2 regions of the Rummeliibacillus sp. TYF-LIM-RU47 genome follow, and region 1 is predicted to be linked to the other one. Evidence: a T-box and tRNA genes for the amino acid it is inferred to sense, from the RefSeq annotation. Region 1 holds a T-box; the other holds one or more tRNA genes.
What was found. A T-box is a leader RNA that pairs with one kind of tRNA and senses whether it is charged. The one in region 1 lies ahead of thrS (threonine--tRNA ligase), so its partner is inferred to be a tRNA-Thr.
Positions count from the first base shown of each region.

Region 2: it has a tRNA-Thr gene. The T-box ahead of thrS (threonine--tRNA ligase) is inferred to sense a tRNA for this amino acid. The anticodon was not compared.

Region 1 covers NZ_VVIR01000001.1:2,093,370-2,110,246, reverse strand. Annotated here, with positions in the region: gene F0527_RS10630 (glyceraldehyde-3-phosphate dehydrogenase) at 1-930, shown strand, start outside; gene nrdR (transcriptional regulator NrdR) at 1,132-1,611, shown strand; gene F0527_RS10620 (DnaD domain protein) at 1,633-3,435, shown strand; gene dnaI (primosomal protein DnaI) at 3,437-4,381, shown strand; T-box leader at 4,440-4,674, shown strand; gene thrS (threonine--tRNA ligase) at 4,773-6,695, shown strand; gene F0527_RS10605 (hypothetical protein) at 7,256-7,507, shown strand; gene F0527_RS10600 (hypothetical protein) at 7,982-8,446, shown strand; gene F0527_RS10595 (hypothetical protein) at 8,842-9,189, shown strand; gene F0527_RS10590 (3-oxoacyl-[acyl-carrier-protein] synthase III C-terminal domain-containing protein) at 9,257-10,240, shown strand; gene F0527_RS10585 (RNA polymerase sigma factor) at 10,659-11,072, shown strand; gene F0527_RS10580 (anti-sigma factor) at 11,147-12,091, shown strand; gene F0527_RS10575 (hypothetical protein) at 12,091-12,375, shown strand; gene F0527_RS10570 (barstar family protein) at 12,495-12,992, shown strand; gene F0527_RS10565 (hypothetical protein) at 13,017-13,400, shown strand; gene F0527_RS10560 (HAD-IIB family hydrolase) at 13,478-14,200, opposite strand; gene F0527_RS10555 (glycosyltransferase) at 14,181-15,389, opposite strand; gene infC (translation initiation factor IF-3) at 15,818-16,324, shown strand; gene rpmI (50S ribosomal protein L35) at 16,357-16,557, shown strand; gene rplT (50S ribosomal protein L20) at 16,600-16,877, shown strand, end outside.
Region 2 covers NZ_VVIR01000001.1:447,208-464,084, reverse strand. Annotated here, with positions in the region: gene F0527_RS02200 (C40 family peptidase) at 1-157, shown strand, start outside; gene F0527_RS02195 (S1C family serine protease) at 237-1,718, opposite strand; gene F0527_RS02190 (WecB/TagA/CpsF family glycosyltransferase) at 2,039-2,752, shown strand; gene F0527_RS02185 (hypothetical protein) at 2,934-3,266, shown strand; gene F0527_RS02180 (O-methyltransferase) at 3,250-3,888, shown strand; gene F0527_RS02175 (potassium channel family protein) at 4,050-4,436, shown strand; tRNA gene F0527_RS02170 (tRNA-Thr) at 4,567-4,637, shown strand; gene F0527_RS02165 (hypothetical protein) at 4,863-7,301, opposite strand; gene F0527_RS02160 (DUF2653 family protein) at 8,040-8,330, opposite strand; gene F0527_RS02155 (hypothetical protein) at 8,318-8,797, opposite strand; gene F0527_RS02150 (bifunctional metallophosphatase/5'-nucleotidase) at 8,932-10,674, opposite strand; gene F0527_RS02145 (PaaI family thioesterase) at 10,939-11,325, shown strand; gene F0527_RS02140 (competence protein ComK) at 11,456-12,058, opposite strand; gene F0527_RS02135 (DUF5658 family protein) at 12,369-12,707, opposite strand; gene F0527_RS02130 (hypothetical protein) at 12,830-13,237, opposite strand; gene F0527_RS02125 (methyl-accepting chemotaxis protein) at 13,393-14,847, opposite strand; gene F0527_RS02120 (C40 family peptidase) at 15,047-15,697, opposite strand; gene F0527_RS02115 (hypothetical protein) at 16,065-16,322, opposite strand; gene F0527_RS02110 (LysE family transporter) at 16,483-16,877, shown strand, end outside.

The DNA of each region.
Region 1 (16,877 bases):
ATAAATGCTAGCTATCCTGCTGAGACATTGGCTCATTTGGTGAAATATGATACAACACACGGTAAATTTGAAGGTGAAATCGAAGCCACTGAGAATGCTTTGATTGTTAACGGCAAACACGTACAACTTGTAAGTGACCGCAATCCAGCAAATTTACCTTGGAAAGAGTTGGGTGTTGATCTTGTCATTGAAGCAACAGGTAAATTCAATGAGCGTAGCAAAGCAGCTTTGCACCTTGAAGCAGGCGCAAAAAAAGTTATTTTAACAGCGCCGGGTAAAAATGAAGACATTACAGTAGTAATGGGTGTAAACGATGATAAACTTGATCTTGCAAAACATGATGTCATTTCTAATGCTAGCTGTACAACAAACTGTCTAGCGCCTGTCGCGAAAGTACTAAACGACACATTCGGAATAGAGAACGGATTAATGACGACTGTCCATTCTTATACGAATGACCAAAAAAATATAGACAATCCACATAAAGATTTGCGTCGTGCAAGAGCATGTGCTGAATCTATTATTCCTACATCTACAGGTGCCGCGAAAGCGCTAACACTTGTATTGCCCGAATTACAAGGGAAATTGCACGGTATGGCATTACGTGTTCCAACACCAAATGTATCACTTGTTGACCTTGTTGTAGATTTGAAACGTGATGTTACAGCTGAAGAAGTGAATGAAGCATTCCAACAAGCAACTGAAGGTTCGCTAAAAGGAATCCTTGAATTTACAATGGAGCCTCTTGTATCAAGCGACTTCAATAGCAATCCATCCTCTGCAATTATTGACGGTCTGTCTACGATGACAATTGGTGACAATAAAGTTAAGGTGCTTGCTTGGTATGATAATGAATGGGGTTATTCTGCGAGAGTAGTAGACTTAACGAAAAAAGTAGTCGCAGGTTTAAAAGAAACTGTAAATGTATAGAATTTAATATCAGATAGCCTTCTAACCTCCTACTAGGTTAGAAGGTTTTTTATTTAATTATGACCTATAAGTACTCAAAAAGAGGCACATGCATTCTATTTATACGCTTGTTCCGTTTTTGGTACACTTTTTTCGGCTATTTCGCACATTTTTTGATATAATAGATAAACTAATATGTTGCGTAATCAGGAGAGAAAAATTATGAAATGTCCAGCTTGTCAATATAATGGAACAAAAGTGATCGATAGCCGGCCTGTTGATGATAATAAAGCGATACGCCGACGAAGAGAATGTGAATCTTGCAGTTATCGCTTTACTACATTTGAAAAAGTAGAAGAAATGCCGCTGATTGTCATCAAAAAAGACGGCTCACGCGAAGAATTTAGCCGTGAGAAAGTATTGCGGGGGCTCATCCGTGCATGTGAAAAACGACCAGTCGCTTTAAATGTGTTGGAGGAACTGGTTTTTAATATTGAACAATGTCTCCGTAGGATCGGCAATGCAGAAGTTCGTTCTGAGGATATTGGCGAGATGGTCATGGAGCGTCTCTCTAAAATAGATGAAGTTTCGTATGTCCGCTTTGCATCCGTTTACCGCCAATTTAAAGATATTAATGTATTTATTGATGAATTAAGAGAGCTAATTGAAAGACAGTCAAAGGAAACCGAAAGTGGACACTAAACAAGGTGGAGATGTGGGCTAATGAACTTATTTAAAGAACTGCAACCAGTTGATCGCTTAACTATTCGTGTGCCTTTTCCCTTGTCCAGCTATGATCGAAAATTAATAACATTACTATATCAACCGTTGATCGGTGCAGAGCCGATCAGCCTTTATTTTTTATTATGGGCAGAAGGAGAAAATATAGATGATTACTCCATGTCCCATTATCATTTAATGAATTCATTAGATTTGCCTATTGCGCGTATCTTTGAATCGAGGATTGCACTAGAAGCAATTGGTCTTTTACGCACATGGCGTAAAGACGAACAAGAAACACGTTCTTTTATATATGATGTCATGCCGCCGCTTGATGCCGCTGCTTTCTTTGATGATCCGCTTCTTTCTATGTTTTTGTTCAGCAAGATTGGCGAAACGGCTTACCGTAATTTGCGCCAGCGTTTTGTGACAAAAGGGTTATCGAACTTTGGGTATCAAGAGGTGTCACGTTCATTCACGGATGTGTATCGTCCCGTTTCGCATAATATCCCATCAGATGGTATCCAATTGACGGGATTACAGGAAAAGCCGAAAGAGCTACCGTTCCACTATGAAGAATTCGATTTTCAATTGCTTCGGACGAGTCTGTCTGAACAGCTTGTCCCTTCTTCCATTCTGACAGCAGAAATTAAAGCTACGATTGCAAAGTTGGCCTTTTTATATCATTTGACTCCATTTGATATGCAAAAAGTGATTCTTCTAGCATTAGATGACGGGATGAATTTAAGTGATCTACGATTGAAGAAAGAAGCAGCAGATTACTATAAACTCACCGTTTCAAAAGAGCCACCGTCCATGCAGCCGATTGCAAAAAAACAAGAAGTATTTGAGCATACGCCAATTATAGAAGAAGACTTAAATCCGATGGAAATGGAATTAATCCGATGGTTTGAATCTTCTTCACCCATCGATGTCCTAAAAGATGTAGCGGGCGGTAGAGAACCGTTCCCAAATGATATTCAATTAGTGGAAGACTTGGTAATGCAATATGAGATGTCAACACCTGTTGTCAATGTTCTCATTCACTATGTTTTTCTGCGTAACCATGGAAAGCTTAACCGCAAATACATTGAGACTATTGCCTCTCATTGGCGACATACAGGTGTAAAAACGGCGCGGGAAGCAATGAAGTTAGCGAGGGAATTTGAAGAACAAAAAAGCAATGACCCAAAACAACAGCTTCCTAGCGAAAAGAAAGATTATACAAAAGAATATAAAGTTCTCAAAGCAAGCGCAGGTGCATTCTATCATTTAGCTCATTTTGTAGACAAGGATTTTCAAAATCCTGCTGCTTTAAAAAAAGAGGCTATTACAATACTGGAGCAAGCCTCACCGAAGGAATTGCTAAGCATGCTTGTAAAAGGGAAAACGCCTTTTGAGAAAGATGTTAAGGTGGTTGAAGATTTTACAGCGAAATATGACGACATTAATAAATCAGTTATGAATACATTAATTCATTATGCTTACTATGTAAGCAACGCTAATCTAAACAGTTCTTTTCTTCAGTCTATCGCAACAAATTGGCGAAAGAATAATGTTCAAAGTGCTGAAGGGGCGTTCAAATTTGCGGAGGATTATCAGCTCCAAAAGAATCGAAAGCAATATACCCCGAAAAATCAACCATACAACCAAAAGCAAAATGTACCTGATTGGTACTATGAAAATAAAATGAAGCAACAGCAGAAAAAAGAGGAAAACAAAGAAACGACTCATACCGATTATGATAAGAAACGGCAAGAAGTAATGAAAAAATTAGGATTGAAAGAAGGAGAGGTGGATTCATAACATGCAGCCGATTAACAGAGAACTGAAAAAAATCATGGATTCACAATTTCAATCACGCTATAACGAAATGCAAAAAGAGATCTTAGAGAATCAAAATGTCCAAAAGTTTCTCGCTGAAAACGATCAAGTTGCCAATAGGGAAATGGTGGAAAGAGGTTTAGGCAAGCTATATGAATATGTCAACCAGCATCATGACTGCAGTGCTTGCGAATCTGTCGCTCTCTGTAAAAATGCTATTAATGGCTTTATTCCGAAACTCACTGTAATCAGAGGTCAAATCGATCTTGAATACATTCCGTGCCAAACTAAGAGGATGGAAGATAACCGTCGCAGGGCAGCTTCGATGATTTCTAGTATGCATATGCCTAAGGATGTATTGAAAGCTCGTATTGATGACTTGGATAAAAGTAATCCTTCTAAGGCAACAATCAGTGATGTAGCAGAACTGTTTATTCAAAAAGTACGCAAAACAGGTGAATTACCGAAGACTGGCTATTATATTTATGGCAACTTTGGTGTCGGTAAATCATATGTACTTGGCGCCATTGCCAATGAATTGGCAACCATGGAAATTAAAACAGTTATGGTATATGTCCCAGATTTTCTAAGTGAATTAAAGAGTGCTATTGGCGATCAAACGCTGTCAGAAAAAGTGGATTTCGTCAAAAAAGCACCCGTCTTAATGCTGGATGATATAGGGGCAGAGAACTTGTCTGCTTGGACGAGAGATGAAATTATTGGTACTATTCTTCAATATCGGATGAATGAAGGTTTGCCAGTATTCATTACCTCCAATTATGACTATGATCAATTGGAGAAACATTTCGCGACAACACAAAAAGGGGAAGTAGATGTCATGAAAGCAGCTCGTATCATGGAACGCGTCAAGGCACTTACTACAGACTTCGAGATGATTGGTGAAAACAGAAGGCTTTATCAAGATTAAATGATTTTACTTGATTTTCAAAAAGATTCAGTTTATAATTTCAAACATAATCTAAATATTAAATGCTTAGAAAAGGACAACAATTGTCTGTACGGCTTAAAGAGAGAGAAGCAACTGGTGAGAGCTTCTTAGTAACGGCATTCAATTTACCCCCTTGGAGCAGCGTCAGTGAAAGAGAACAGTAATTGTCGCCGGAAGCGGTCCGTTAACCGATCTTGAGCTTCGTCTATACAAGGATTTTCTTGTTTAGAAGGAAGAAGGGTGGAACCACGAGCACAAACCTCGTCCCTTTGCGGATGAGGTTTTTTTGTGTATTTAAAAACAAATGGACAAAAAATCTCCTAAGCTTGTGGCCTAGAGCTCTTGAAAAAATAAAAAGGAGAGATGAAAAATGATTAAATTAACATTCCCAGATGGCTCAGTAAAAGAGTTTGAAAAAGGCATTACTACAGATGAAGTCGCTTTATCTATCAGTCCAGGACTACGCAAAAAAGCAATCGCCGGCAAATTCAATGGTGCTTTAGTAGACACAAAAACACCTCTTGAAAGTGATGGTACTATTGCTATCTTAACACCGAATGATGAAGAATCATTAGAAGTTATGCGTCATTCAACTGCACATTTACTTGCACAAGCTGTAAAACGTTTATTCGATGGCGTGAAACTTGGCGTAGGACCAGTCATTGAAGGTGGCTTCTACTATGATATCGATTCACCTGAACCAATCACTTCAGAGGATTTCCCGCGCATTGAAAAAGAAATGAAAAAAATCATCGCTGAAAACCTTGAAATCGTTCGTCACGATGTATCACGTGCAGAAGCGCAAAAACGCTTTGCAGATGATGAATACAAAGTGGAACTTCTTGAAGCTATTCCTGAAGATGAACAAGTATCAATCTACGAACAAGGCGAATTCTTCGACCTTTGCCGTGGTGTCCATGTACCTTCAACAGGAAAAATTAAAGAATTCAAGCTGCTTTCTATCGCTGGTGCTTATTGGAGAGGAAACTCCGACAACAAAATGCTTCAACGTATTTACGGTACTGCTTTCTTTAATAAGGAAGATTTAAAAGCACACCTACAAATGCTAGAAGAAGCAAAGGAACGTGACCACCGTAGAATTGGGAAAGAACTTGAATTATTCACTAATAACAAATTAGTCGGCATGGGCCTTCCATTATGGCTGCCAAATGGTGCGACAATCCGTCGTACAATCGAACGCTATATCGTTGATAAAGAAGTCTCTCTTGACTACAAACATGTTTACACACCAGTTCTTGGCTCAAAAGACTTGTATGTAACTTCAGGCCACTGGGATCATTACCAAGAAGATATGTTCCCGCCAATGGAGATGGATAACGAAACACTAGTGCTGCGTCCAATGAACTGTCCGCACCATATGATGGTGTACAAATCATCTATGCATTCATACCGAGACCTTCCGCTACGTATTGCAGAGCTTGGCACTATGCATCGTTACGAAATGAGTGGCGCTGTATCTGGCCTTCAACGTGTCCGCGGCATGACTCTAAACGATGCACACTTATTCGTTCGTCCAGATCAAATCAAAGAAGAATTCAAAAAAGTAGTGGAACTTATCTTAGCTGTATATAAAGATTTCAACTTGGATGACTACGAATTCCGTCTGTCTTATAGAGACCCACAAGATACTGAAAAGTACTTTGATGATGATGAAATGTGGAATAAAGCGCAAAGCATGTTGAAAGAAGCAATGGATGAATTAGGATTAGATTACTATGAAGCTGAAGGGGAAGCGGCATTCTATGGCCCTAAACTAGATGTTCAAGTAAAAACTGCTATCGGCAAACAAGAAACATTGTCCACTGTACAGCTTGACTTCTTATTGCCAGAACGCTTTGACCTGAACTATGTAGGAGAAGACGGCAAACAACATCGTCCTGTTGTTATTCACCGCGGTGTCGTATCAACAATGGAACGCTTTGTTGCATTCTTGATCGAAGAATATAAAGGTGCATTCCCAACATGGTTAGCACCAGTGCAAGTTCAAGTAATACCTGTTTCCAACGATGTGCACTTCGATTATGCGAAGAGCGTACAAGAAAAACTTCAAGCAAAAGGCTTACGTGTAGAAATGGATTACCGAGACGAAAAACTGGGCTACAAAATCCGTGAATCACAAATGAAAAAGATTCCGTACATGCTTGTACTAGGAGACAAAGAAATGGCTGATGGCAGCGTCAATGTCCGCAAGTATGGCTCTAAGGATTCTGAAACTGTTCCATTTGATGAATTCCTAAATAAAATTTTAGAAGACGTACAACATTTAGGCTAGATGTATCAAAAGCGGCTTTTCGTTTATTAGACGAAAAGCCGCTTTTTGATTTTAAATAAATTTAGATAATTGTTCTTAAGTAGTTTATTTTTGTCGAAAAGTAAGTTACTATTTTTTTATGCTATTTTATTAAAATTTTACTTTTAGAATTCAATCTCAAGAAGGTATCTTGCTACTCTTCTTATGTCATCTATAAAGTATGGGGAAGAATATTTATAGTTGATAGCAAAAGGAGAAATATTAAAGTGCACATATTAATTGGTATTTTATTAGAATTAATAGTAGTAGTAAGTTTAATTTGGCTAATCAATTTGTTAATAAAAGATTATAAAGAGAGTAAATCGAGTTTACCTAAAACCATTCTTTCGATAATACTTGAGGTTACTTTAGGGATGCCTGGTTTTTATGTTACATTTGTGATCGCTTGTTTTCTATTTGGAATTATTCTTTTGTTTTATTATTAAACTCTAAGATTTATTTATAAATTTTAAATTATTCATTATGAGACAAATAGATTTAGGAGTTTAGGGGACAACAATGGTTAAAAGGGGACTAATATATTGAATTACTTTAAACTTTTTATCTTTATTTTTATCTTTATTTTTTCTGCTTTTTACTTGCAAGCTATTTGGGATTTGCAAAAGGGTATCAGTATTAGCACGATGATCTTATCGATTGTATGTATTTTTTACTCGATGGAAATGGCATATAGATTAATGAAAACAACAAAAATTTTCGTATTACCTATCTTTGTAATTATTAGTAACTTTATTACAAATGAGATTTTAAAAATTGATCATCTTATTAAATAATATATAAAAAATGTAAAATTCAAAGGACTACTAACAAAATCCTTTGAATTTTTTATTTAAGATAATTTTTTAAAATTTCCTTTATCCCATTCGTTAAGTAACATTTCCGTACTAAGACCACATAGCTCAGGTTTCCTCGCTAAAGGTTTTAATATCTCTTTTGCTTTTTCTTTATTTACTGATAGAAAATGGGTAGCTGGCTTGAACTTTACATAATCATTTGGATGATCAAGTAACTTCTCTAATTCATTAAGTCTATTCTTCTTAGTTCTTTAAAGATTTTGAAACATATATCATATAATCTATTTGTTTTCCTAGTTTTTTCAACAACTTCAAATGCAGAAATTCCATAATCAATATAGGACACTCCATTGTTTATTAATAATTTGACTTTTAATATTAAGTATAATGCTGATTGAATTCACAAATATCTATAGAGGTTATTAAACTTGTAGAAAAAAGGAGAAATAAGGAATGATCTATCAGAGAAGAGATTTTGAATTGTTAGAGGACCGATATGAAAATGAATTTGTACTTTCTCTCCTAACAAATGAAGAACCAAGAGAACTAAATCATATGTTAGAAGCAAATCCAAAAAGTGTTTTTAAAAATTATTGGGAGAAACAATATAGTTTTGTAATTTTAGTTTCTAATTTCATGTTAGCAAAATTAGACCTAGATTATCTCATTTTTAAAAAGAACAACTCATTTTCTTTGATAAGTATTACAAGAAAAAATAACGTTAATAAAATCCTAAGCATTCTTAGAGAATATGAATATGTGAATGGATTTTGTTTTTTCATAATTAAATCATTAGACGGTTTAAATTTTGAGTTACCAATAGATAGTCAGGAGAGAGTAAAAGTAACTCAGTTATCAAATAATGAAATTGTTATTTTTCAGTTTGATGTAGAAGAAGTAATTTTAATTAAGTATTAAATTCTTTGAAGTCCTAAAGTTAAAGAATTACTTATTTAGGAGCAACATAACTATTGAGAGCTATAATAATAAACAAAAGAAAAGAGTCTAAGTAAGATATATAGTATGCAAAAGTGAGCTAAAGCTCTTAATTCACCTACATCTAAGTCAACGCTCCGGTTAAATGGTAGTAGAAAATTATTATGTTAGATGTCTTTGTAGGTATAAAGTATACTTAATTTTAAAAAATACAGAGACAATTTTATGTGAAAAATATGTGAATAATGTGCCTTTGTATCCTCTTTTATCAAAAATGATTTTGCAACTTTATTATTAGTTTGTTAAAATGTTCTAGGGAAAAGGTAAAAACACCATATTTTCTTAAATATTTATATTAAAAGGGGAAAAGTAAGACTATGTCAGTATCCACTTATAAAATCACAAAAAATATTTCAGCTAAAAAGGTAGAAGTAACTGTGGGAGAACAAATGTCAATCCCAGAAGCACAACGTTTTGCTACGGAATTTCAACAAACAGCAGCTTCAGTTGATGCAAGTAATTTTGAGTTGGATGTAGATTGCACAGGTATGAAAGTGTTGAATCAAGAAATGGCTGAAGCATTAGAAGCTGCTATGGGCCTATATCTTCAAGCAGGATTCAAAAAAGTTATCTTTGTAGTGCAAAATAACACAATATTAAAAATGCAATTATCACGTATTGCCCGAAAAGCTGGATTAACAAATGCTGATGTTATCAACAAATAAATAAAAACCGAAAAGGTTATAGTAATTTACTATAGCCTTTTTGAACATCAAAGGAGAATTTTGCAGCATGAATAATATTAAAATTAAAGATGTGGCTATTTTTCATCCTCAAAACAGTGTAGGTAATGATTATTATACTGAGCATTTTGATAAACAAGGAAAAGATGTTCGGGGTCTTTTAAAAGCAATGGGGAGAGAACGTCGATATATAAACGATGATCCAAATGAAACGCCCTTAACAATGGGAATTAAAGCGGTGAATGCTGTTTTAGAAAAATCAAAACTTACTGCAAAAGATTTGGATATGATTATTTTTACCTCACAAACGCCAGAAACTACTTTACCTTCAAATGCTATTCGATTATTTGATGCTATTAAACCGAAAGCAGAAACAATTGTATACGATTTGAATGCGAATTGTGCAGGTATGACGGTAGCACTAGAACAAGTCAGTCATTATATGAAGTCTAATACTTCGTTACAGTATGCATTAATTGTCGGAGCGGATTATTGGTCCTTAATTAGTGACCCTGAAGATCCACTATGTTATACATGCTTCGCCGATGGTGCTGCGGCTATGATTATAGAAAGAACAACAGAAGATGTTGGTTTTATTGATTCTACATATCATGTAAATACAGTTTTTGCTGAGAAAATGATGTATCCAGCAGAAGGATTAACAAAGGGGATCCGAGAAACAGGTGACTTAAAGTATGCTAGAACCATTCCATTTGATGGTGGCATAGTTCTGGATGCAACCTATGGCATGCTCGAGACTCTATTTAAAAGAAACAATGTAAATCCTAGTGAAGTAAAATACTGTTTTTCACAATTTGCATTAAGTAACATTAAGAAAATTAAAGAGCATTTTAGCTTAACTGATGAACAAGTGGTATACGTAGGGGATGAGTTTGGCTATACAGGTACAAGCAGTCCCTTTATAGCTTTACACGAAGGAGTAAAGTCTGGCCAAATAAAGCGAAATGATTATGTGATTTTCTGGACAATTGGTGCAGGGTTTGAACTCGTGGCAACACTTATAAAATACTAATCATGTTGTATTAAATAATTCACACTCATGTTAGGAAGTAATTAATACTGGAGACCTTAAACTCATAGGGGGATAAGGTCTTTTTACTATATAATAAAGATTATCGCAAGCAAAATAATGTTTATATTAAAGAAACGCACACTGGGGCACATATTTAATTTTTAACAAATTATACTTCTTATTCATTGTTAGGACAGTAAAAAATGTCGACCTTATTCTTTCTGCTTTATGAGGAAATAAGGTCTTTTTTAGTGAGCATTTATCACAATAACTATCTACCTGCTAAACGTTTGTCAGGCTTATAGAAGAACATACTTTCATTGGATTATATAATAGCCAATATATTTTCGGGGTTAAATTACAGAAAAGTGAAACGATATCAGTATTTGTGCGTTGTTTAAGTGAAGGGGAGGGAGAAATGGAGATAATTGATGAATTATTTAGTAAGTACACTAACGATTTATTTAGATTTATATATAGCTTTACACTTGATGTTCACCAATCGGAAGACATACTTCAAGAAACTTTCTATAAGGCATATATTGCGATTGATTCTTATACTGGAGAGTCAATCAAACCATGGCTTTTTACTATCGTAAAGAATACATGTATGGATTATTTTAGAAAGCAAAAGCGAATTGTAATTTCAGAGGATAATTTCTTTTTAAATCTTAAAGATAATATAGACATCGAAAATGATTATCTTTTTAAAGAAACATTCAGTGAAATTATTGCAATTATTGAAAAGTTACCTAAAGACCAAAAGAAAGCCTTAACCTTGAAAGTTTTTAAAAATTTTACTTATGAAGAAGGTGCAAATATTTGGGCATGAAGATGTCGAAATTTAAAACTTTAGTTTTTCGAGCTAGAACCAGTATTAAAAATCAGTTGAAGAGGTGAAGGAGTATGGAACCCAATTATAATGAAGAATTTGAAAAGCAAATTTTATTAAAAGCTAAAAGTAAAGCAAGGTGGAATACAATAATAGTTATTTTTTCTATTCTCTTATTATTTTTGCCTATCAGTTATTTATCTACGGTAATATTTTATAGTGTTAACAATAAGGCAAATGACCATATCTTAGCTATTGAAACTGTATATACTCTAACCGATCCGTCATTAAGAATAGATGATAATAAAGTGAAAAATGCTTTTACCCCTTTATTAGGATTGAATATTAAAGCCCCTTTATTAAAGCGTTATGGTTCTAAAATATATGAGGTAGGAGAATATTCCTCAAGTATGGGGTTTGGTAAAGCCTTCATACAATATAATAGAATGAATATACCGCGATCAAAAGGAATTAGCTTTCCATATGAATTAGTATTAAACGAGGTAGAAAAAGACTCTGATAAGCAATGGGATTCCTTGGAACGATTACCTAAGGGCACAATTGTTGAAGCGTTTTTCTTATTAGATCAATCATATAGCCCTAAAAGAATTCACCGTTTATTCGCTAACAAAACAATAAATGTCTTATGGAATGCGGTTGATACGGGTATAGAGTCTAAAATGTTAGATTCAGAGGGGGCACAGGCAACATTAATTGGTTTTCCCACGGAAAATAGGGCTCCTGAAAATTCAACATTTAGAGAGACAAATTCAGCTGAAGAGTTATTTAAAGAACAGTTGACTTTCTTGAAAAACCATCAGGAAATGGTAGATAACATTACAGGGCAACAATCTATAGCAGCAGGAGAAAGACTTTCATATATTAAAAAAAACGGAGTGAAAGTATTTGGACTTAATGTAGTTGGACCTGTGGAGGAAATCTTAAAAAATAAGAGTAATAATAAGATTAAAGGAATTAAAATTGAAGATGTTGGAACATGGGAATGGAGTGAGAATTAATGATAGAAATTATTAAGAGAAGAGATTATTTTTATCTATCCGGCATAGCTTCAATCATTCTTGGTTTTATAGGATTAGTATTTCTTAATGCCAGTTTGTTGACGAGTAGTATGTTAAATATTGCGTTCCCTCTACCGTTAATAGCAATTTGTTTAGGTATAATGGCAATTTTTAAAAAGCAAAGTAGAGTGTATGGTATTTATGGTATTAGTATCAGCATCTTTTTATTTCTCTTTGTCGTTATCCTCTCGGTTTTAAGTTTAACAATTAATTATCATCCATAAAATATTATTATTTAATGCACCTATATTATAATATAGGTATTTTTAAATCGATTTAAAAAATGCACGTATTATTGTAAACAAATAATATCAGAGCCGATACAACTTGTTAGGAGAAAAACATGAATACAATTGATTTTGAAAATATGGAAGTACTTTTTCATATGACATATGAAAAGAAATTATTTAAAAATTTATATGAACATACAATAGAATCTTACAAAAACAGTGGGAATTTTACTGCTTTAGTAGAGGGAGAGAAATGTAAAAGTTTGAGGCGCTTTTATAAAGAATTTGCGAAAAAACTTGAATTCCCCTCTTACTTCAACAATTATTGGGATTCTCTTGATGAATGTCTTAATGATTTAGAATGGCTAAATAGCAAACAATACGTGTTGTTTTTCCAAGATTTCCACTTATTATTAAGTGAAAATGATAAAATACAAAAAAGAATTTTTATGAATTTATTAGGTTCATCGGTTAAAGAATGGAGAGAAGGAAGGAATTATGATTCGTTTCCTACTTTACCTAGCCCTTTCCATATTGTTATTCATGGGGATGATGCTGTATTGAATGAACTAAAATCCAATAAGGAAATAAATGAAATTCATTTATTCTAGTTACAAATATAAAAGAGGGTAAGTATGGGGTATAAAAAAACTGTTTATCTTGCAACTTTCTTTTCAGAAATAAAATGTCATAGTAAAGCCATTTTAACTCTGAAAAACGGTTTGGATACATTGACTGATAAAAGAGAGAGATCAAGCGTTATGATTAATATAGGAATGGAGTTAACAAAAATTAAGAAGTATAAAGAGGCAGTTAAATACTTTCATAAAGGATTATCAATGGTAGAAAATGAAGTTTTAGAATACCATCCAACCTTTATATATTTCCTTAAAATTATCCATGATTATGGAGAAAATGGAGTTTATCAAAAATGGTACTATAATTTTATTAATCGTGTATCCTATGATAAGAAATTTAAACGAATTATAAAAAAATGTGATGAACCAGTACCTAGATAAACTAATTCTAAATTAACTCTGTATCATTTGAAGACAATATAAAACGGCTTTCGTGTATTCGAACGAAAGCCGCTTTCTTATTTCTTCACAAGTGAATAGAAATGTTCCCAACCTTCTAATATACCTGCAGCAAATTCATGTTCTGCAAAGTGAATGTTTGGATAACCGCGTAGTTTTTCGAGTTCAGGCTGATGGTTAGCAACGACGACAGCTGGAAATCCTTGAGTTAGCATATCTTCGTCATTTCCTGAATCACCTGCTGCAAGTACTCTTGCTGTTTCGGATGCATATTGTTCTATTACATATTGCAGAGCAGAGCCTTTATTAGCCCCTTCTGGCAATATATCAAAGTCTTTCCCTGAACTATATATGCAATGGCAAGGGATCTCTGCATTTTTTAGTTGAAGTTTAGCTGCTTCTACTATATTTTCATCTTGAATGGTGTAGGATAGGCGATTTTCATTAGGTACAGGATGTTTTGCAATTGAAGGAAGGAAGGTCATGATGAATTTGATATGTTCCGGTTCCCAGTGTGCCTGTGTTTTCTGTTTCCAGCCAATATCTTGTTGGAAATCAGGCCCTGTGTAGATGGTAGCCCCGGCATCGCAAACCAAAATATCCGGCAGGGGAATCTCATGTGCTTCTAACAATTGTAGTGTAGATTGTTTGTGCCTACCTGTAATAAAAATAGTAGAGAATGATCCTTCTATTGTATGAAGCAGTGTACGAAGAGCTTCTTCGTCACCAACTAATGTATTATCTAAATCAGTTGCAATAATGTTATTTTTGAATGCATTCATGTTGTAACTCCTTATAGATAGTGCTGATTTGGCCAGCAATTTCGCACCAGTCAAATTGCTTTTCAGCATTTGTTTTAGCATTATACCCAAGCACTTTATTTAATGCTTCATTGTTTAAGAGGATATTCATTGCCTCAGCGAATTTTTCAGCATCGCCTCTCGCTACATGAAGACCAGTCCGTCTAGGGAGAACGACATCTTGCAATCCGCCAACTTTAGAAGCAATAACTGGGCAACCGCATGCTTGTGCTTCAGCTGCCACCATGCCGAATGATTCGTAGAATGATGGAACAATAGTTGCAATGGCATTGCGATAATAATCGGCAAGTTCTTTTTCTGTTTTTGGCCCTAAGAATAGGATACGATCTTCAAATCCTTTAATTGCCTCGCGTAAATCTTTGTTTTTAGGATCGTTTGTCATGTGATCGATGGCATTTTTACTGCCACCTATAACAAATAATTTAATGTCATCAGGCACTTGATGGTTCTGTAATAATAATTTGAAGGCTTCAAGTAAGACATAAATGCCCTTTGGTTTTTCCAAACGGCCGACATATAAGTAGTATGGATCCTGATGTAGATTAAGCGGGGTCTCAATATACCTTGCAGATACGCCAATGGAAACCACTTTGATAGGAGCAGGGGATGGAACTGTGCTCTCAATCAACTCTTTTTCATTTTGAGTGGTAGCAATAATTTCATCAGCTTCTGTAAGCACCTTGTTCTCCATTTGAAGACGAATTTGACTTGCTTCGCCAATACCATTTTTCTTAGCTATGCCGAGTGAATGATTAGTGTGCACCCATGGAATGCTAAATTCATTCTTGAGCATGCTGCCTAAAATACCTGACATCCAGTAATGCGTGTGTACGAGTGAGTATTCCTCTATATGAATCAGCTGTAGCATCTCTTTATAAAAAGCAGGCAGTAAGTCAAAGATTTTTTCTTTTTCAATGGCTCCTATATGACCTGCAGCAATGCGAATAACGCGATTATTCTTTCCGAAATGTTCTATTTGAGGCGACTGTGCATTTGACCAATGTGTAATCACATCTACTTCATAATCTTTTTCTTCTAAAGCCAGCGCCAGTTGTTTAACATAGTTGTTTTGCCCGCCTGCTTGTTTACTACCAAGTGGAACAAGCGGATCACCATGTTCTGAAATAAATAATATTTTTTGTTTCAACATTTTTCTCTCCCCCACTAAAGTAATTAATAAAATTTCTGAAAACCTAGCATATGTTGTTCTATAGCCTTTTAGACTGAAATTGAAACATTGCGGAGAAAGAAAGCAAGAGTTTGTGTCGAGAAAAAGAAGATTTGTATTATTAATTGACAGTGTTTTGCGAGCATGTTATTATAGTTAAGGTTATGAATACAAGTTTGTGGTTGAAGTAGAGGCTGCCCGCTTCTCACCTGTTCGATTTTTGATGTTGACAGGTACTATGATAGAACGGATCACGCATTTTCGCGTGTACATATATCTCGCGGGCGGACATTTCGACTAATGTCCGCCTTTTTTTGTGGACATCGAAAGTACCGTACCGATCATCGGGCAACTAGCCCAAACCATGTATTCGCGACACTACTTGGAGGTGGATTGTTATTAGCAAAGACATGTATGTAAACGAAGGCATTCGCGCACGTGAACTTCGTGTAATCGACCATAATGGTGATCAGCTTGGAGTAAAAACACGCAATGAAGCCTTGACAATTGCAGAACGTGCAAATTTGGATCTTGTCCTTGTGGCTCCTCAAGCCAAGCCACCAGTAGCTCGTATCATGGATTATGGTAAATTCAAATTCGAGCAACAAAAGAAAGATCGCGAAGTACGCAAAAACCAAAAAGTCATCGTGATGAAAGAAGTAAGATTAAGTCCTACAATCGATGAACACGATTTCCAAACAAAATTGCGTAACGGAATTAAGTTCCTTGAAAAAGGGGACAAAGTAAAAGCTTCTATCCGCTTTAAAGGCCGTGCGATTACGCACAAAGAAATTGGCCAAAAAGTATTAGATCGCTTTGCAGAAGCTTGTGCCGACGTTGCAACGGTTGAACAAAAACCGAAAATGGAAGGCAGAAGTATGTTCTTAGTGCTTCAACCTAAGAACGAGAAAAAATAAGTTTTAGTCGAACAGTTTAGGAGGAATTCGAAATGCCAAAAATGAAAACTCACCGTGGCGCAGCTAAACGTTTCAAAAAAACGGGTACTGGTAAATTAAAATATGACCGTGCTTACGGCAGCCACTTATTCGCAAACAAATCTACAAAAGCTAAACGTCACCTACGTAAAGCTAACATCGTTTCACCTGGTGACTACAAACGCATTAAATCTTTACTTACAAACATTAAATAATAATATAATATATTCAGTAATGAATAGCAGGAGGTAATTTGTATGCCACGCGTAAAAGGCGGTACTGTAACACGCGCTCGTCGTAAAAAAGTTTTAAAATTAGCTAAAGGTTACTTTGGCTCTAAACATACATTATATAAAGTTGCTAACCAAGCAGTAATGAAATCTGGTCAATATGCTTATCGTGACCGTCGTCAAAAGAAACGTGATTTCCGTAAACTATGGATCACACGTATCAATGCTGCTGCTCGCATCAACGGTCTTTCTTACAGCCGTTTAATGCACGGTTTAAAAGTAGCTGAAATCGAAGTTAACCGTAA
Region 2 (16,877 bases), 1.6 Mb from region 1:
TTTAGTATTCTTTAATGTAGGTGGCGGTGCTATTACACATGTGGCAATTTATGCAGGCAATGGCATGATTGTACATGCAGCAGGCAGCCATGTACAATACCAAACAATGAGCACTTATTGGAAAAATTACATTCATAGCTACGGTAGCATTCGCTAACTGAACGTTATAAGTAGTGCCCGTTAGAACAATATATCGTACGTTAAAAAAGCTCAGCTAACGTAGCTGAGCTTTTTTATTAGGATGCAGTTTGATAAGTTTCTTCTTCACTTGCAGGATCAGTTGACTTTGGTTCTACAACAGATTTGTTTTCCTTAACGCTTTTCGTTTGTACGGCTGGTGTTTCTTCAACATCAGTATCTTGCTCTGGTGTCTCCAACTCCTCTGCAGAGGCTCCATCGTCTTGAGTATTGCTGATTGTAATTTCTTTAAATTGATAATCTGCATAGTCGTCGATAACAATTTTATAGATTATTTTTTCTTTCAATTGATGCTCTTGCTTATTTTTATCTACATAAGTGAATGTAGAGTCAACTTCGGCAGTCGCATAATCGTCTGTGATTTGAATATTGCCGATTGAATGTTTTAAATCTTTATACTTTCTGCCTTCAGCTGTGTATGTTTCTAACATCTTAGATGCTGCATTTTGCGCTGTGCTTCCTGGTAGAATATAGGACTCATATGAAGGTCTTTTAACAGGGTCTTTAATAGCAAGTGGTACAAGATCATAGAAGCTATCGATATAATCTTTTATCAAGTCTTTCCCTAGATATGCTTCATCTCTGTGATCATTATCAAAATCTTGATCGTTATCAATATCGATTTCTACATCTTTGTTTGACCATCCTGTAATCAAATTCATTATTTGTTTAATTGGTATAGCGTAACCTATTTCAGGTTGATCTGTTAAAATAATCGAATTAATACCAATTACATTACCTGTTTCTGCATTAATCAGTGGGCCACCGCTAGAACCAGGATGCAAACGAGCCGTCATTTCGTATAGTCCGCTATATGTGTATTCATCCGTAAACTCTGCGCCGATGTTTGTGATTTTTCCTTCAGTTGAAGTGCCGCCCTTATTATTCGGGCTACCAATTGCAATAACAGGCGTGTTAAGTCTTGCTGGTGCTGTATCTAAAACGAGCGGGTCTTTCCCTTCCAGTTCTGGTACACGTATAAGAGCAACGTCTGTCTTTTTAGAAATTCCAATTACCTGACCTTGAAACTCTTGGCCATGCTCATTTGAAACTAAAACATAAGAAGCATCTTTCGCCACATGGGCGTTCGTGATAATGTCTCCTTTTTTGTTAAATAGGAATCCAGAACCTTGCTGCAAATCTGTCACGATCGTATAGACTTGCGTTTTAGCGTTTGCAATAATTGCAGAGGTATCATTTTTAGGCATAACAACATTTGTTTCTTCTTTGGTCGTCGTTGGTTGGCCAGTTGCTGGAATATCATTGGTCACACTTCCCTCTTGACGGCTAGCTGTCACCTTATCCTCTTGATCCTTTTTCGGTTCTTCTTTCTTTTTTGTCTCTTCCTTTTTAGGCTTATTGATTTTTTCTACTTTAATATGTTCATTTTCATTTGCTGACTTTTCATTTTTGGTTAGGAGCATAAACGCACCCAAGATAATGGCTGCTATTAATACAATGGATACAGCTATTCTTTTGATGGATGCTTTCTTTGGCTGATACCGTCGATTTTTAGTCATCACACATCCACTTCCTATCATTATTTAATTGTCAATACTATAGACGAATGAGCCTATATGAAAGTTTCAAAATTTTATCAATTCGGCTTTCTAGATTCAATTTCACAAAGATTATCATAGCATAAATTCCAAAGAATAGAATGAGAAAATAGATTTTTTTCGAAGGTATTTCTACTTATTTGTTTTACCCTATTTTCAGCACTATATGCACACCTTACTTTCTTTTCCATAGGTCTCCTTTATAATGTCTACTCGGTTTATTTAAAGATTCCTTTCCGTGGTATATAATGAGGGAAAACGTGTTATGGAAGGTAAGTTGAATGAAAAAGATAAATATATTGGGCATTCCTTTTGTAGATACTACCAAAAAAGAGTTTGTTAGCCATGTCTTGACCTTGGCAACCAGCAATAAGGAACCCATTTCAATCGTAACAGCGAATCCAGAAATTGTTATGCTAACAAAAGAAAATGCACAATATGAACAATACGTACAGCGATCCACCTATGTAGTCGCAGACGGTATAGGCGTTGTCATCGGTTCTAAAATATTAGGTACGCCTTTGCGGGAACGGATACCAGGCTATGAATTAGTACATGCATTTATGAAAAATGCTGATGTTAATAAAAATCGATTCTTCTTTTATGGTGGCAAGCCTGGTATAGCAGAAGCAGCGGCTAAAAAGGCAATCGCCCTCTACCCCCATATTAATATTGTGGGGACTGCTGATGGCTATGGTGACAGAGACGCAGTAGCTACTCAGGCAGCGTCCTTAAAGCCTGATTTTATCTTTATTGCTACGGGAGCTCCCAAACAAGAAGAATGGATAGCTAGCCACCGCCATCAATTCGAGCACTGTGTCATGATGGGCGTAGGCGGCAGTTTGGACGTGTTATCAGGCAATGTTCGCCGTGCGCCACAACTCTTTATCAAGCTTAATCTTGAATGGTTTTATCGCCTAATCACACAACCCACCCGTATAAAACGTATGATGAAGATACCTCTTTTTCTGCTTAAGGTGTTGCAATCAAAATAACAATTTGCCGATTCTATTAAATTGAATCGGCTTTTTTATATTCCCAATTTCCATTCAAAAATCCAATAGCATCTTATTAATAAGAATTCGCTCTTATAATTTATATTGATTTATTGTATACAATTGTATACAATAATTTTATATTCAATTGTATACAATTGTATACAGAAAGAGGTGCGATATGAGACCAAATGAGGAAAGAGGCGGCCGACATCGTCATCATGGCGGCGGCCATCATACAAAGGGTCCTAAAACATTTAGGCGCGGAAGAGCAATAGCATTTTTAGAGATACTTCAGCTAAAACGTATGACTATCAAACAGCAACTAGACGAACCCGAATTTGAAACTATTAAGTCAATCTTAATCGGCGAGTTAAAGGCACTCGACATGGTTATCAACGAATTTATACAGCTATTTGATTTAGAAGAAAGTGATGAAATTGTAACCACTGAAGATTCTTCTAAAGAATCTTCAGAAATGATAGGAGATCCAGCAGATGAAATTAATCAATGAATACATCGATAGCCTCTTCGCTCCAACAGATACAGATTTAGAGGACGTGCTGACATCAATTGAAGAAAACGGAATGCGTTCTATCTCCGTATCACCCGGCTCTGGTAAGCTTCTTACAATGCTGGTGTCTTTATCACAAGCTATAGAAGTACTAGAAATTGGAGCACTTGGCGGCTATAGCGGCATATGTTTGGCAAGAGGATTTGGCAGCGAAGGTTATTTAACATCACTCGAATTAGAGGAAAACTATGCTACCCTCGCTCATCAAAATTTAACCAAAGCAGGCTTTGGTAATCAAGTTACCTACTTGACTGGTCCAGCACTAGAAAGCCTCCAAATTCTAAAAGAAAATAATAAACAATATGATTTTTTCTTTATAGATGCAGACAAACTAAATTACATCAACTATTTAAACGCTTGTATCGAGCTTGCCAAAGATGGTGCTATTATTGTCACAGACAATGTCTTAGCTGGCGGGAGTGTTGCAGATTCAAATTCACAGCCTAAACGTTATAGTGAGTTCATGAAAGAGTTCAATAAAACAGTCGCAGAACACTCTCAGTTGCAATCTGTATTAATACCGATCGGCGACGGAATGACGGTTTCACGCGTTATAAAGTAGTTATACAACATGCTGACTGCTAGCAAATGCTATATGCTTTGTGAGCAGTTTTTTCAATTTCTAATCCTGCTTATCCGACTACCCCACCCCTCAACCTAGAAATATTTTCCCTTGCATGATACTGTATTCAATGAATAATAACGAGGAGGAATTCTTTCACTTTGATTTCATTTATCCTAACACTAAAACGACTGCTAGAAGCTTTGTATAAATCATCAAAACATCCTTTATTTTTATCGCTTATTACTACCCTATTTTTCATCATTCTGTCAGGCGTGTTATTTTATACACAAAAAGAAGGCTGGGCCGTTCTAGACGCCATCTATTTCTGCGTTGTGAGCATTATTCCAACCGGCATCGATACCAACCTTTCCCCTGAAACAGCGATAGGAAAAGTATTCACTATGTTCTATCTTATCGTTGGAACAGGCACAATGCTCCTAACACTCATACTTTTGGCCAAATCGACCATCAATAATGATGATGATTTTAAGAAAACCTTTAAAAGTGGAAAGTGGAAACGCGAGGGACAAGAGGAAGAAAAATAATTCATTTCTTCCCAGTTGCATTGGAGAAGAATAAGTCAAGATAATGCTAGGGCATTTTTGAATATCACCTAAATCATGAAATCTGAATTAAGAAAATAAAAGTGCTATACTATTGGTGTAAATAACTGTTGCCGACTTAGTTTAATGGCAAAACGGTGGTCTCGTAATCCACTGATAAGAGTTCGATTCTCTTAGTCGGCATATTAGAAAATCGACAACTTAAATACATGCCACCCCTTCACGTTGAAGGGGTTTTATTTTTTGTAGTTTACTTTGTATTTCCTCAAAATATATATTCACACAAAAAGATAAACACCAATTAACTCTTAGAACTTCTCGAAAGATAAAAAGACCTTATCTACTATGAGATCAAGGTCTTTTTCTTAAACTGTTTACCTATAAACTAGTTCCATGCATTTGAGATAATTATTTAGTAACATTTACAGTGAATTTTACAGGTGTATTGAAAGTAACAACTTTATCATTTGAAAGAGTAATTTCTTGTACATATACGGTCGCAGTACCTTCAGCAAGTTCTCCATCATTCTTTACTACTGTAGAATCAGTTGCAACAAATTTTGTAGATTTAACATTCAATGTTTTTGAAACATCTGTTTCTTTACCGTCTATCAAAACTCTTACATTATTAGATAGTAAATTAGTTAGATTGCCCTTAATTTCTCCTGTTAAAGTGTACCCTTTAAAATCAGCAGTATATTTTGAAGTTGTATCAACTATAGTTACAACTTTAGAAGCTACAGTATTAAGACCAACTTTTACAACAACTGTGAATGTATCCCCAGCTTTAACTTTTTCTTTATTAACAGTTACTGTACCCCCACTTACAGTTACACCTTCGTTATCTGAAACAGATACTGTTGCATCAGAAGTTACATCTTTAACTGTTAAACCCTCAGCATCTGAAGTATATAACTTAGGAGAAAAGCTTAAAGAAGCTTCTTTTAAATCAACTGTCGTTGGAATTTCTTTAGCAACGTAAGAAGTTGCTTCCCCAGAAGGTTTTACAGTTACTGTGAATGTAGCTGATTTTTCACCAGCTACTAATTTTACAGTATATGTGCCAGCAGTTGTCGTACTATCTGTTGCAATATTTACTGTGTACTCACCTGTTTTTTCAGCTACAGATTCCACTTTTACAGTTGGTACATTTACATCTTTAGCAAGTGCTTTACCGTCTTTATCTAAAACTTCCTTGTTCAACTCAGTACTAAAAGCATTACCGTATTGATCTTTAACTGAAACAGCTAAATCTTGTGAATCTGCAGATGTATTAGATAATAATAAAGAAGACTTTTCAGCTTTAATCGAGTCTACTGCTTTTGCAGCGTTTACTTTAATTTCAACTGTTTTAGTATCTACTACTTTGCCATCATTCACTAATGAGATTTTCACAGGAACCACGCCTGTTCCCATAGGTGTAATGGTACCAGTTGTTTTATCAACTACTGCCACACCATTATTTTGTGATTCATATGTGAAATTACCAGCAATTACATTACCTAATTGATCTTTTGCTTGAGCTTTTAAAGAATATCCTGAACCATAAATTGTTGAAGCTGGTTTAGAGAAATCAGGAGTAACACTAGTTGTTACAGTCCAAGCAGAAATTGTTGAAGCTACTGCTTCCTGTGCAGAAATAGTTACTTCAGAGCTTTCAGCTAAAACTTTATCAGCATCTTTAATTACAACTTTCGCTTTGATAGATGAACCTTTAGCAAGGTTAATTACACCTGTTGTTTTATTAATCGCAGTAGACGCTGATTCAAATGATACACCAGTTGTTCCAGGTTGGTATGAAGCAGTAATATCTACTCCGCTTTCGTCTTTAACTTTGTAATCTAGTACTGTATTAGTATCAGCTTGTACAGTTTGATTTGCTACTTCCACTGATGATGGCTTTAATGAACCTATTACTAAATCATTTGTAACATTATCTTCACCTATTTTAGTGTTTACAGTATAGGTAGTATTAGCTGCAAATGCATTATAGAATTCTAAAGTAGCTGATTTTTTATCTTCAGACAATGTAACTGCTTTTACTACGTGTTTTTCACCAGTCGCTTTGTTTACTACTTCGAATGCAGATTTGTCAAGTGAGTCAATTGCTTTGCTAAATGAAACTTTTGCTGATGTAGTATCAATAGCTTTTACAGATTCAACATTTAAAGAAACTACCATACCATCTTTTATTTCAATTTTTTTACCTTCATACTCAAAAGTTCCATTAGCTAGCTCTGCGTCATTGTAAAATTTATCTTCTACTTTTACAAATCCTTTGTTTAAGCGACCTTCATTATATAGAACTGTACCATTTTTATCAGTCTTGTAGCCTTCTGATAATTTACCATTGTAGAACATTAAAGTTGCGTTGTTAGCTGTTTTGTAACCTGATTTAAGGTAGCCGTTATAGTATAGAGATGGATCTTTATCAACATCCCCATATACTTCGTAGCCCTTGTCAAGATAGCCATCTTTGTAAAGGCGTTCACCGTTACCAGCTGTTTTGTAGCCTTTTTTAAGTGATCCATTGTAGAACAACAATTTATTTTCTTTTGCTGTTTTGTAACCTTTTTTAAGTGATCCATTGAAATAAAGTTTGATTGTTTTGCCTGAACCAACTGTTTTGTAGCCAGTTTTCAATTTGCCATTGTAGTAAAGTTTTGAATTATAAACAACATAACCTTTTACAACCTTACCAGTTTTAGCGTTTACTAATTTACCTTTTGATACTTTGTATTTAGAAGCTGCAAATGCGCTTGTTGAACCTGGCACTAAGGCGGCTGTTATGACAGAAGCGCCTAGAGCAACAGCAGCAGCAGTTTTAATAAGTTTATAATTTTTCAAAATTCCCATTCTCCTTTATAGATGAACTATTTTACGGATTACGATACTACGTAATTTTTATAAGTTTTTTTCCAAAATCCTTCAATTCGTAATCCTTAACGACTATATTATCACATTATTTAAATTTGCATAATAGTTTTTTATATTTTTTTATTAAAATACGAATAAAATATGAATAATATATAATTATATCCAATAAATTTATATCATTTTCCAATTTTTATTACTATTATTCTACTTAGTATTATGTATTTTTTTATTATAAATTCCACTAATGTTTAATATTAGATAAAATACTATAAAATTTTTTACATAAAAACATATTTTTAATTTTCATTGGTTTATCTATAAGCTTTATTATTATATTTTCCTTAACAATTTCCTAGTTCTTTTTTATTTTGAAAATAAACTTTTGAACTACAAAGTTCGTCTTTTTTTGGTTTAATACCACTTTATTCGACAAATTTTGACTAACATTCGCTTTTTACTGAATATATTTGTAAAAAAGTAAGTGAAACAACATCTTATTTTTATACTCCTGTTCCCCGCTAGTGTATAGTACTTTTTGTATATACTATTTCTTTATTCCACCACTACAGAGTTTCTACATATAGCAATAAAATGCTTAGTTAATTTCAAACTATATAGTATTACTTTGTATTTCAGATATATAAGACATGAATATAAATTTATTTTTATCCACAATAAAAGCCATCCATAATTGGATGGCTTTATTTCTTATTCTATAACGGCAATCATGCCCTCTTCATCATCAATTTCTAATCGGATGCTTGCTGCATAAGGATCTACGTTCGTTTCTTCCTGTAAGTAGGCGCGGATAGCGGACAACATATTGGCTACACGATACGTATCTTGTCGATTATTATAATATGCATCAGCAGAGTAACCTTCATCGTCATCAAAGCAAAGCTCGATCTCTACATTTTCGGGCATTACATTGATTTGGCGTGCATGGTATACGCATAATGCGTTAATTAATTGGTCTTCTGATAAGACTATTGTTTCCATACATTTCGGTCCTCATCACGTTTTTTGTTGCCGCGGAACATTTGGAAGACTTTCATGATTAACATAATAAGTACCAAGATGGCAATAACATTGATTAATAAACCAAATAAGTTGCCCATTGCACCCATATTGCTAAGCATTCCGCCAAATAAAAGTCCTGCCAGTCCTCCGAGCATCATACCACGCATAAACCCGCCTTTTCGTGGAGTTGAATTAGCAGTTTTTGATTTGTTAGTTTTGTTATTAAAGCTTGAGTTTTTGTTATCTTGTGTATTTCGATTTGTATTGGATTTGTTGTTATTGAAAATAGAATTGTTGGAATTACCGTTTGAATTAAAACCTCTTTTGCCTGATTTGTAACCTCTTGCATCAGCTGTGATGCTGAAATGGTCTGAAACAACAGGCCCTACAGTTGAGAAAGCAAGAGTAGCTGCAAATAAAGCTGCCGCAAGTTTTTTAAATTTCAATTAAATACCCTCCATTAGTGTGTAATTAATATTACTTACTCTTATCTTATCATTTTCCTTACATTATATGAAATGAAACGCTAAGGCAAAAAAAATCCTCCTGCTTTTATGGCAAGAGGATTTTTATTAATATGTTAGTCCACTTTTACATTGCGAACTTCTGTTGGCTCTTCAATTGTTTGTTTACCTTTTAAGTAGTTGATGAATGCATCAGTGTCTACTTCGATTGTTTTATCGTTTGTTGCTGTTGTGAATGCTTTGAAGTTATCGCCACCTGTTGCAATAAAGTCGTTAATTACAACAGAATATGTTTTTGCAGGATCGATTTTTTCACTTGTATCCCCTACAAATACATCTACAACACCTTTTGAGTTGTAAGTATAGTGCAAGCCAGATACTTCTAAGCCATAACCACCTGTGAATTGTTGGTTGATTGCTTCTTTAATATTGGCACCAGTCATGTCTACAACTTTCAAGTAGTTGCCGAATGGTTGAACTGCTTGCGCTTTACCCCATGTAATAACATTTTTGTCTCCGTCTTTAACTGTAGTAAGGTCAGCACGGATACCACCAGAGTTTGTCATAGCAAAGTCAGCATTGTAGCCTAGAGCTTTGGCTTGGCTTAATTGTCCATCTGTTACTAAGTTGCCTACTGGAGAACCGCCTAGTGGATGAGCGACACGGTCTCTTGTAATGGATTCAAATGATGCTGTTGCGATTGGCGCATCAATTTTCTCTTTTACTAAAGATTTTGCTTCATTCACAATGCCATTTACTTTCTTAGATACTTTGTTGCTGTTGATTTGTTCTTCAGTTGGCAAGTAGTTATATTTTACAATACCAGATGGTGTTTTAATAAAGTCTTTTGTCTTTTTGCTAATTTTACCTGTTACAACTGAGTAAGCTTTACCAAACGATTTTGCCTCAATAATGCGTGTATTTTTGTAAACGCCATTTGCAAAGTTATGATCATGGCCGCCGATTACTACGTCTACAGAGTGTTTCGAATCGATTTTTTCAAGCTCTTTCAGCATATCCACTGTTTGGCCTAAAATTTTCTCTTTTCCTTGTGTTTCAATTGATGTGTCTGCATCTGTGTTATAGGCACCAGAGTGTGCAACTACAACGATTGCATTTACACCTTGTTTACGTAAAACTTTTGAATATTTCGCGATTGCTTTTGCTGGATTTACCACTTCGATATTCTCAACGTGTTTAGATAGTACTACTGTTTTAATGTCTGGTGTAACGACACCGATAAATCCAACTTTAACTCCACCATATTTTTTCACTGTATAAGGTTTGAAGCCACTAAGGATTTTTTTAGATTTTTTATCCACAATGTTGGAAGTTAGGATTTCCATATTGCTTTTAGTCAATTTATAGTCTTTTACTAATTCATAGTTTTGTGTTGCTTCGGTCGGTGCAAGGCCGTTTAAAATTCGTTTGAATTCATCGATTCCCTCATCAAATTCATGGTTACCTAGTGCTCCAACAGTAAATTTAATTGCATTGGCTGCATTCATTGTTGGCTCGTCTTGAAGTAAGCTTGAATAAGATGGACTTCCGCCTACTAAGTCGCCTGCACTAATTCTGTAAGTATTCGCTGCGGCTGTTTTCAGTTTGTACTTCTTAGCAAATGCTGCCTTTTCTTGCTCAAAGTGATAAGCAAGAGCTGGTGCTCCCCCGATTGGTGTACCATCTGTAGCTTTATAACTCTCTCCGATATTACCATGCATATCATTGATAGATAGAAACTGTACTGGCACAGTTGTTGGTGCTTTTGGTTTTGCTGGCGTTGTTTTGGCAAAAGCTGACATAGGCGTCATTAATAATGCAGCAGCCCCTAATGTTGCGACGATTTTTGTTTTAAACACTCTCTACACTCTCCCATTTTATATGTAAGTTTGTTTCTTCTTCATTGTATAGTCTGCTATATAACAATACAATACTCAAAATTAAAAATAATATAATAATAGTATGTAAGACTATTCAGATAATACTATATCATTATTTCCAATGAATGAAAGCGCTTTTTTATTAAAAATTTTGAAGAATTTTGCCTAAATATGATATAATTACGTAGAACTTATAGTTAGATGTGCCTGTTAAAATTTGGGGAGGAATTTATTTTGACAACAATGAAATCTGTTCAACAACGTTTTGAAGAAAGTCCTTTTTGGCAAACACTTGGACTTGAATATATACATGCTGAAGATGGAATTGCCGAAATTGCCTTTGACTATAAAAAAGACTTAAACAATGTGGTGGGTACAATGCACGGCGGTGTCTTCATGTCAGCGCTTGATACGGTTATGGGCATTGCAACACATACGCTTGGTTTTAAAGATGTAATTACTATTCAACTAGAAACGCGTTTTTTAAAGCCGGTTACTCACGGTCGTGTGAAAGGGCTAGCGCGTATCATATCGCAAACTCGTTCAACAACCATTGTAGAAGGCCGTCTCTATGACGAAGAAGATGAACTCGTTGGATTTGCGACAGGTACATTTAAAGGTAGTAATTAAGGATAGAGATGCCCACTCTTTTAAGAGATTGGGCATCTTTTTATATGTCTCTATTGTAGGTAAAGAGGCGCCTACATACTTTACCATTCTGGCTTTTGTGCTTGTCTCCCTCTCTATTCTGCTAGTAATACTAAGGTACTAAGTTGCCTTCGCCTTCATCGTCACCTTTAACCTTTTGATTTGTTTTTCTATTAATTTGATAGTTGATGCTATTCTCTTCTTTAATAATCTCGTATTTTGCATAGTTTCTCTTTTCTTTTGGAGGAATTCGCATATAAAACGTATAGTATTCTATTTGCGCTTTTAATGCGCATGCACGATTCATTCTCCGTTCAAATGTACTTACTGTAATATCCATTATTAATTCGGTTCCACTAGTAAAAGTAATAATAGTGCCTAAGCTACCGTATGCACTGTACCTTTTTATATGGTTAAGTGCTAACCATATGCAGCCATCTTTCTTTGGCGAAAAAACGGGAAACCAGACTCTTTCATTAATAGTGACCGGATGCATTTTAACTTTACCAAGAATATGCTTTGTCCCTTGTCCTGCGCCTGTTAAGCTAGAGCCTGAAAATTTTAAATTGGCATCCATAATTTCGATTGGATTTAAACCGCTTAGTGTAACTCCCCCCAACTCCATAATTTTAGTTTTTACCTTCCCTGTCGCATTTTCGTAAAATGGGATAAGTGCAAGCGTTTCAATAGATAAAGCGTAAACATGTTTAATCAATTCATTTCCCTCCTCATTAATAAAATAAAAGCGATAAAACAAAATTCCCCGCCATCAAATCAAACATAATTTGTAAATTCGACATAAATCAGGATAATTTTATATTATATTATTACTATTAAAACCCAGTGTCAAATAAACATATTTTCCTATTAAATTCACTATAAAATCCCTTTTTTCTCTCAAAAACCTGTTAATTAGCGGTTTTGTTATTTTACACTGTTAAAAGCTGATTAACTTTTTTCATTACTTTCTTAACTTAAACGGCCTAAATTACGTTAATTTTAACCATACTAAAGGTTAAAATTATTTAAATAGAAAGCGCCAATACACTCACAATCCAACTAATATGCATAAGAAAAACAATACTATAGATAACAAGCGCTGCTCTTAAAAATAGATTTACCAATAAAGTAGCCCTCATCTTACTTAGAATAACAATGAGAGCTACAGGCAAAGCTAATTTCATTAAATAAAAGGCTATTTTACTCGAGCTATATATCCAATTCATTAAAGGATTGGCTTCTCCAATAATATGAGTGCGTAAGCCTATGTCTGTTAAAATTGTATCTAACAAGCATAATATAAATAATATATAAACATTCATAAATTGCCTTTTACTAGCTGGCTGTGTTATAGATTGCTCCACTAAAACTCCTCCTATATTGCCAATGTTGAATAAGTCTAAGGCAAATAGAAAGGTTTTTATTCACATACCAAAAAGGACTGGCCAGAAAAATTCTGTGCCAGCCCTTCTACTTTTATATTAAATTACATCCATGGATGGCCTGGGTTCCATTGTTGCCATTGTTGATGATGGCCATCATGGTGCATCGGGTATGTTTGCCAATGTTGTTGTGTTGGACGCCAGTGTTGTTGACTTGATTGCCAAGGATAGGATTGATGGTAGCCATGATGCATTGGATATCCATGACTTCCATGACTTCCATGACTTCCATGCCCTCCATGACCTCCATGACCTCCATGGTGTCCCATATTCCAGTTGCCATGTTGTTGATGCTGCATATGTCCATAGTTTTGATTCCAATCATGACCCTGTCCCCATTGATCGCCAGAATGCCACCCGCCGTGCTGTTGACTCATTTGTGACATCCATGGGTTATACTCCATATTTTCTCTCATGTAATTAACGCCTTGCCCATCAAAAGGTTGAACCATTCTTTAAACACTCCCTTTTCATTATTCTTTGTATCATATGGTCAAATGACTAAGGCAATTGGGCCTTTATACCAATAGATTAACAATGAGTAAAGAGTATCGGAAAGGAACATTTCTTTGACCAACAAAAAAACCAGCAATCGCTGGTTTTTCATCTATAGTTGTGTAGCCGCCTCGTATGTTTCCACGAGATTACTGGCAGTTTTTTTCTGGTCATCCGCTAGCATACTTAGTGTAGCATTGAGCTCTTCTAATGAAGCAGTGCTTCCCTCAATAATTGTCGCAAATTCATTTGTATTCGCTTCAATAGTGCCTGTCTTGTCTTCAACACTTTTAATTTCACTTGCTACTACTATCATTTGCTGATTCAGGTTTTGCATAGCAGTATATAAATGATTAAACGCATTTACTGACTTTTCTACAGTTTCTACTTGTTGCTCGACACGTTTTGCCCCTACTTGTAATTGGCTTAAGGTGCTTTCATTGTATGTGTTGACATTGCTTAGATTTTCATCAATTTTCACCAATGTATCTGCAGTAGTGGAAGCCAGTTTACGAATTTCTTCTGCTACAACAGCGAAGCCCTTCCCATATTCACCGGCACGTGCAGCCTCAATAGAAGCATTGAGGGCCAACAGATTAGTTTGTTCTGTAATCCCTTTAATCGCAACTGTGAATGTATTGGTTTCTTGAATTTTAGAAGTCAGCGTTTCAACGGATTGTGAAAGCTGTTGGAAAAATCCAGAGAAATTATCGATTTCATCCTTCATTTCTTTCATATTTTTCGCACCCTGTGTTGCTTGTTGCCCAGCTTCCTCTGTTTCATTTTTAGCGCCTTCTAACGAGCGTCCAATATCGAGGACCGTTTTGTGCATATATTGGATATCTTGTGCGATATCATTGATCCGATAATTCTGCTGTTCTGCTCCAGCACTTACCTCACTCACTGCCCCTAGCATCTCTTGATATGAAGTAGTGGTGTTTTCGAAAGTATTTTTAATGTCGTTTAAATTAGAAGTTATTGTACCGACTGTTGTATTCAGCTTATTCGAAGTATCTTTTTCCTTTTCTGCCTGCTCATGTACTGTGCGTAAGTAGCCCAACGCTTGGTCGAGCACTCTACCATTTTGCAAAATTTGTAGATATAATCCAATAATCATTAATAAATAAACTAATACGACATTGGCCAATTGACTATGTATATCTTCATTTTTAAAATTGGCATAGTTCATATAAATTGTAATAAGGCCGAGGATTACTCCGGTAAAGTAAATCTTTCGATTAGAATGAATACTTGCCACTATAATTAAGAAAAAGCTTAAAGCAATAGTACCGAGTGTTGATTCACCTTGGCCAAAAATCAAAGTCATACTAATTAGAAATATCATGGCAATAACAAAGTATGGGAAAGCAATTTTTAAGGCATTAATTTTTTTCTGTGCAACATAAGCGATTATAAAAAGTATAAAAGATATTCCCAGACTAATCCTTACCAAATTTGTTGATGACAATATAAGCTGCGCAATTGTGCCTAACCCAGAGCAAATAAAGACCATTAAAAATAGGTAAAAGTTTTTCTTTTGAAGGTCTTCCCATTTTAGTTCATCCATCGTCAAATTTCTCACTTCCTCAGCGATTAAGTAAAAATTCCTGTTATCTTAAAAGATAATTAGGCCTTTTTTCATCATTATTATAACAGTGAGAGATTCAACTTTTCAATGTAAAATGAAAAAAATTACAGAACCTACCCTTAATTATGTCAAAAAAACCATTTAGTTTTTCAACTAAATGGTTTTCGTTTATATCAAATTATAAATGTCTGTAACCAGCAAAGTGTTTTTTCCAGTAAGATTCATTCACAGAGCTAACTTGAACCTTTGTACCACTTGCACTAACAAACTTGCTGTTGCCCATATAAATACCGATATGTGAAATTCCTGATTTATATGTATTTTTAAAGAAAACTAAATCGCCAATACGAGGTGATTTGGTTGCAGATGAACGTGCATAAAAACCTTGGGCATTTGTGCGTGATACAGAGTATCCTGCTTTTTTATATGCATAGTAAATAAGTCCGCTGCAATCAAAACCGTTTTTTGACGAGCCGCCAAAAACGTATTTTATCCCCTGTTGCTTAAGAGCAATTGCTAGAGCTTTGGAACCGTTAGACGAGGTTGAAACGCCTGCAACACTTTTGCTAACCTTTTTCGTAGCTTTCTTTTTAGCTTTTGTTTTCTTTACTTTTAATTTTTGGCCTACATATATTTTTGTAGACTTCATATGATTTAATTTCATGATTGTTTTGTATGAAATATGATATTTGCTTCCTATTTTAGAAAGGGTGTCGCCTGATTTTACTTTGTATGTAACTGTAGCTGCTGATGCGGTTGTTTCTTCTCCCACTGTTGTAAATAGTAGTGCCGAACTTAGTGCGATTGCTGTTAATAATGGTTTTCTCATTTAATATTCTCCCTTAGTTGAATCAATCTCATAAAGTCTTTTTAATAGCATATAGACGAACAGTCATCTGTTCTCCAGACAGCACTTTCAGCGACATTAGCTTTCTCTCTCTATTGCTTCATGTTCGCTAGGCTTCCAGCTCGATCGCATCCCTTAGAAGATGCCGTATCCGTAATACTATCCATACTCTCTTTTTTAGTGAAATGAAATTAACTCAGTTATTATCTTTATTAGTTATATTTATTTTTTGTAGTTATTTATTGAACATGTTCATTATAAGGGGTGAATATGACAAGAATGTGATAATGAGAACAAATTTATATTACAAAAAAAAAGCTCGCATCTAATTTAAGAAGCGAGCCACTCACTATGAATAAAAATGACTACCGTCGATTATCTCTTTCGCTTTTTTTGTTTTATCTATTCTATGATACTCTGAAATTTGGATAACCCGTACATGCCCCGTAAAGAGTTCATGATAAATACCTCTAGAATCTGTAAAGTGGATGTATTGATCTCTTTCACTTTGGATTAATGCTTCTGCTTCTGCTTGCGACTCGACAAAAATGAAACGTCGTACATAATGTTCTTGGTCAAAAAAGTAAGTTACTTTAAATTCTTTCATTAATAACACTCCTCTTTTCTCATATGTGTAAGCATATCCATCCTGAGCCATACTAAAACTTTAATCACTCGGTTCCTCCTTAGAAATTTTTTCTCTATTAGTCGTAATGGTTGTCTCCGCTGAATAGGATGTAAGACACCACAAAACGGAGGAAACCACAATGCACTCTTTTTTCCCTTATTTCTTATTAGGCATATCTTTAGCCGCACCGATTGGACCAGTTAAGGCAACCCTGCTAAACCTTGGGATAAAAAACGGGTTTTTTCACGCTTGGTTTTTTAGCTTAGGCTCCATTACAACTGACATGATGTACATGACATTAGTTTATTTTGGTATTGGACAATTTATTGAATACCAGGTTGTAAAAACAATCTTATGGTCGTTTGGCTGTTTCGTGTTATTGTACACAGGGATTGAAAATTTATTAACACTTCATAAACTAAAGCTTGATGGTAACTTTAAGAAAGCAACAAGATTACGGCATTCTTTTATGTCAGGTTTTTTTATTGCACTATTAAATCCATTGACCATCCTCTTTTGGCTGGGTATCTATGG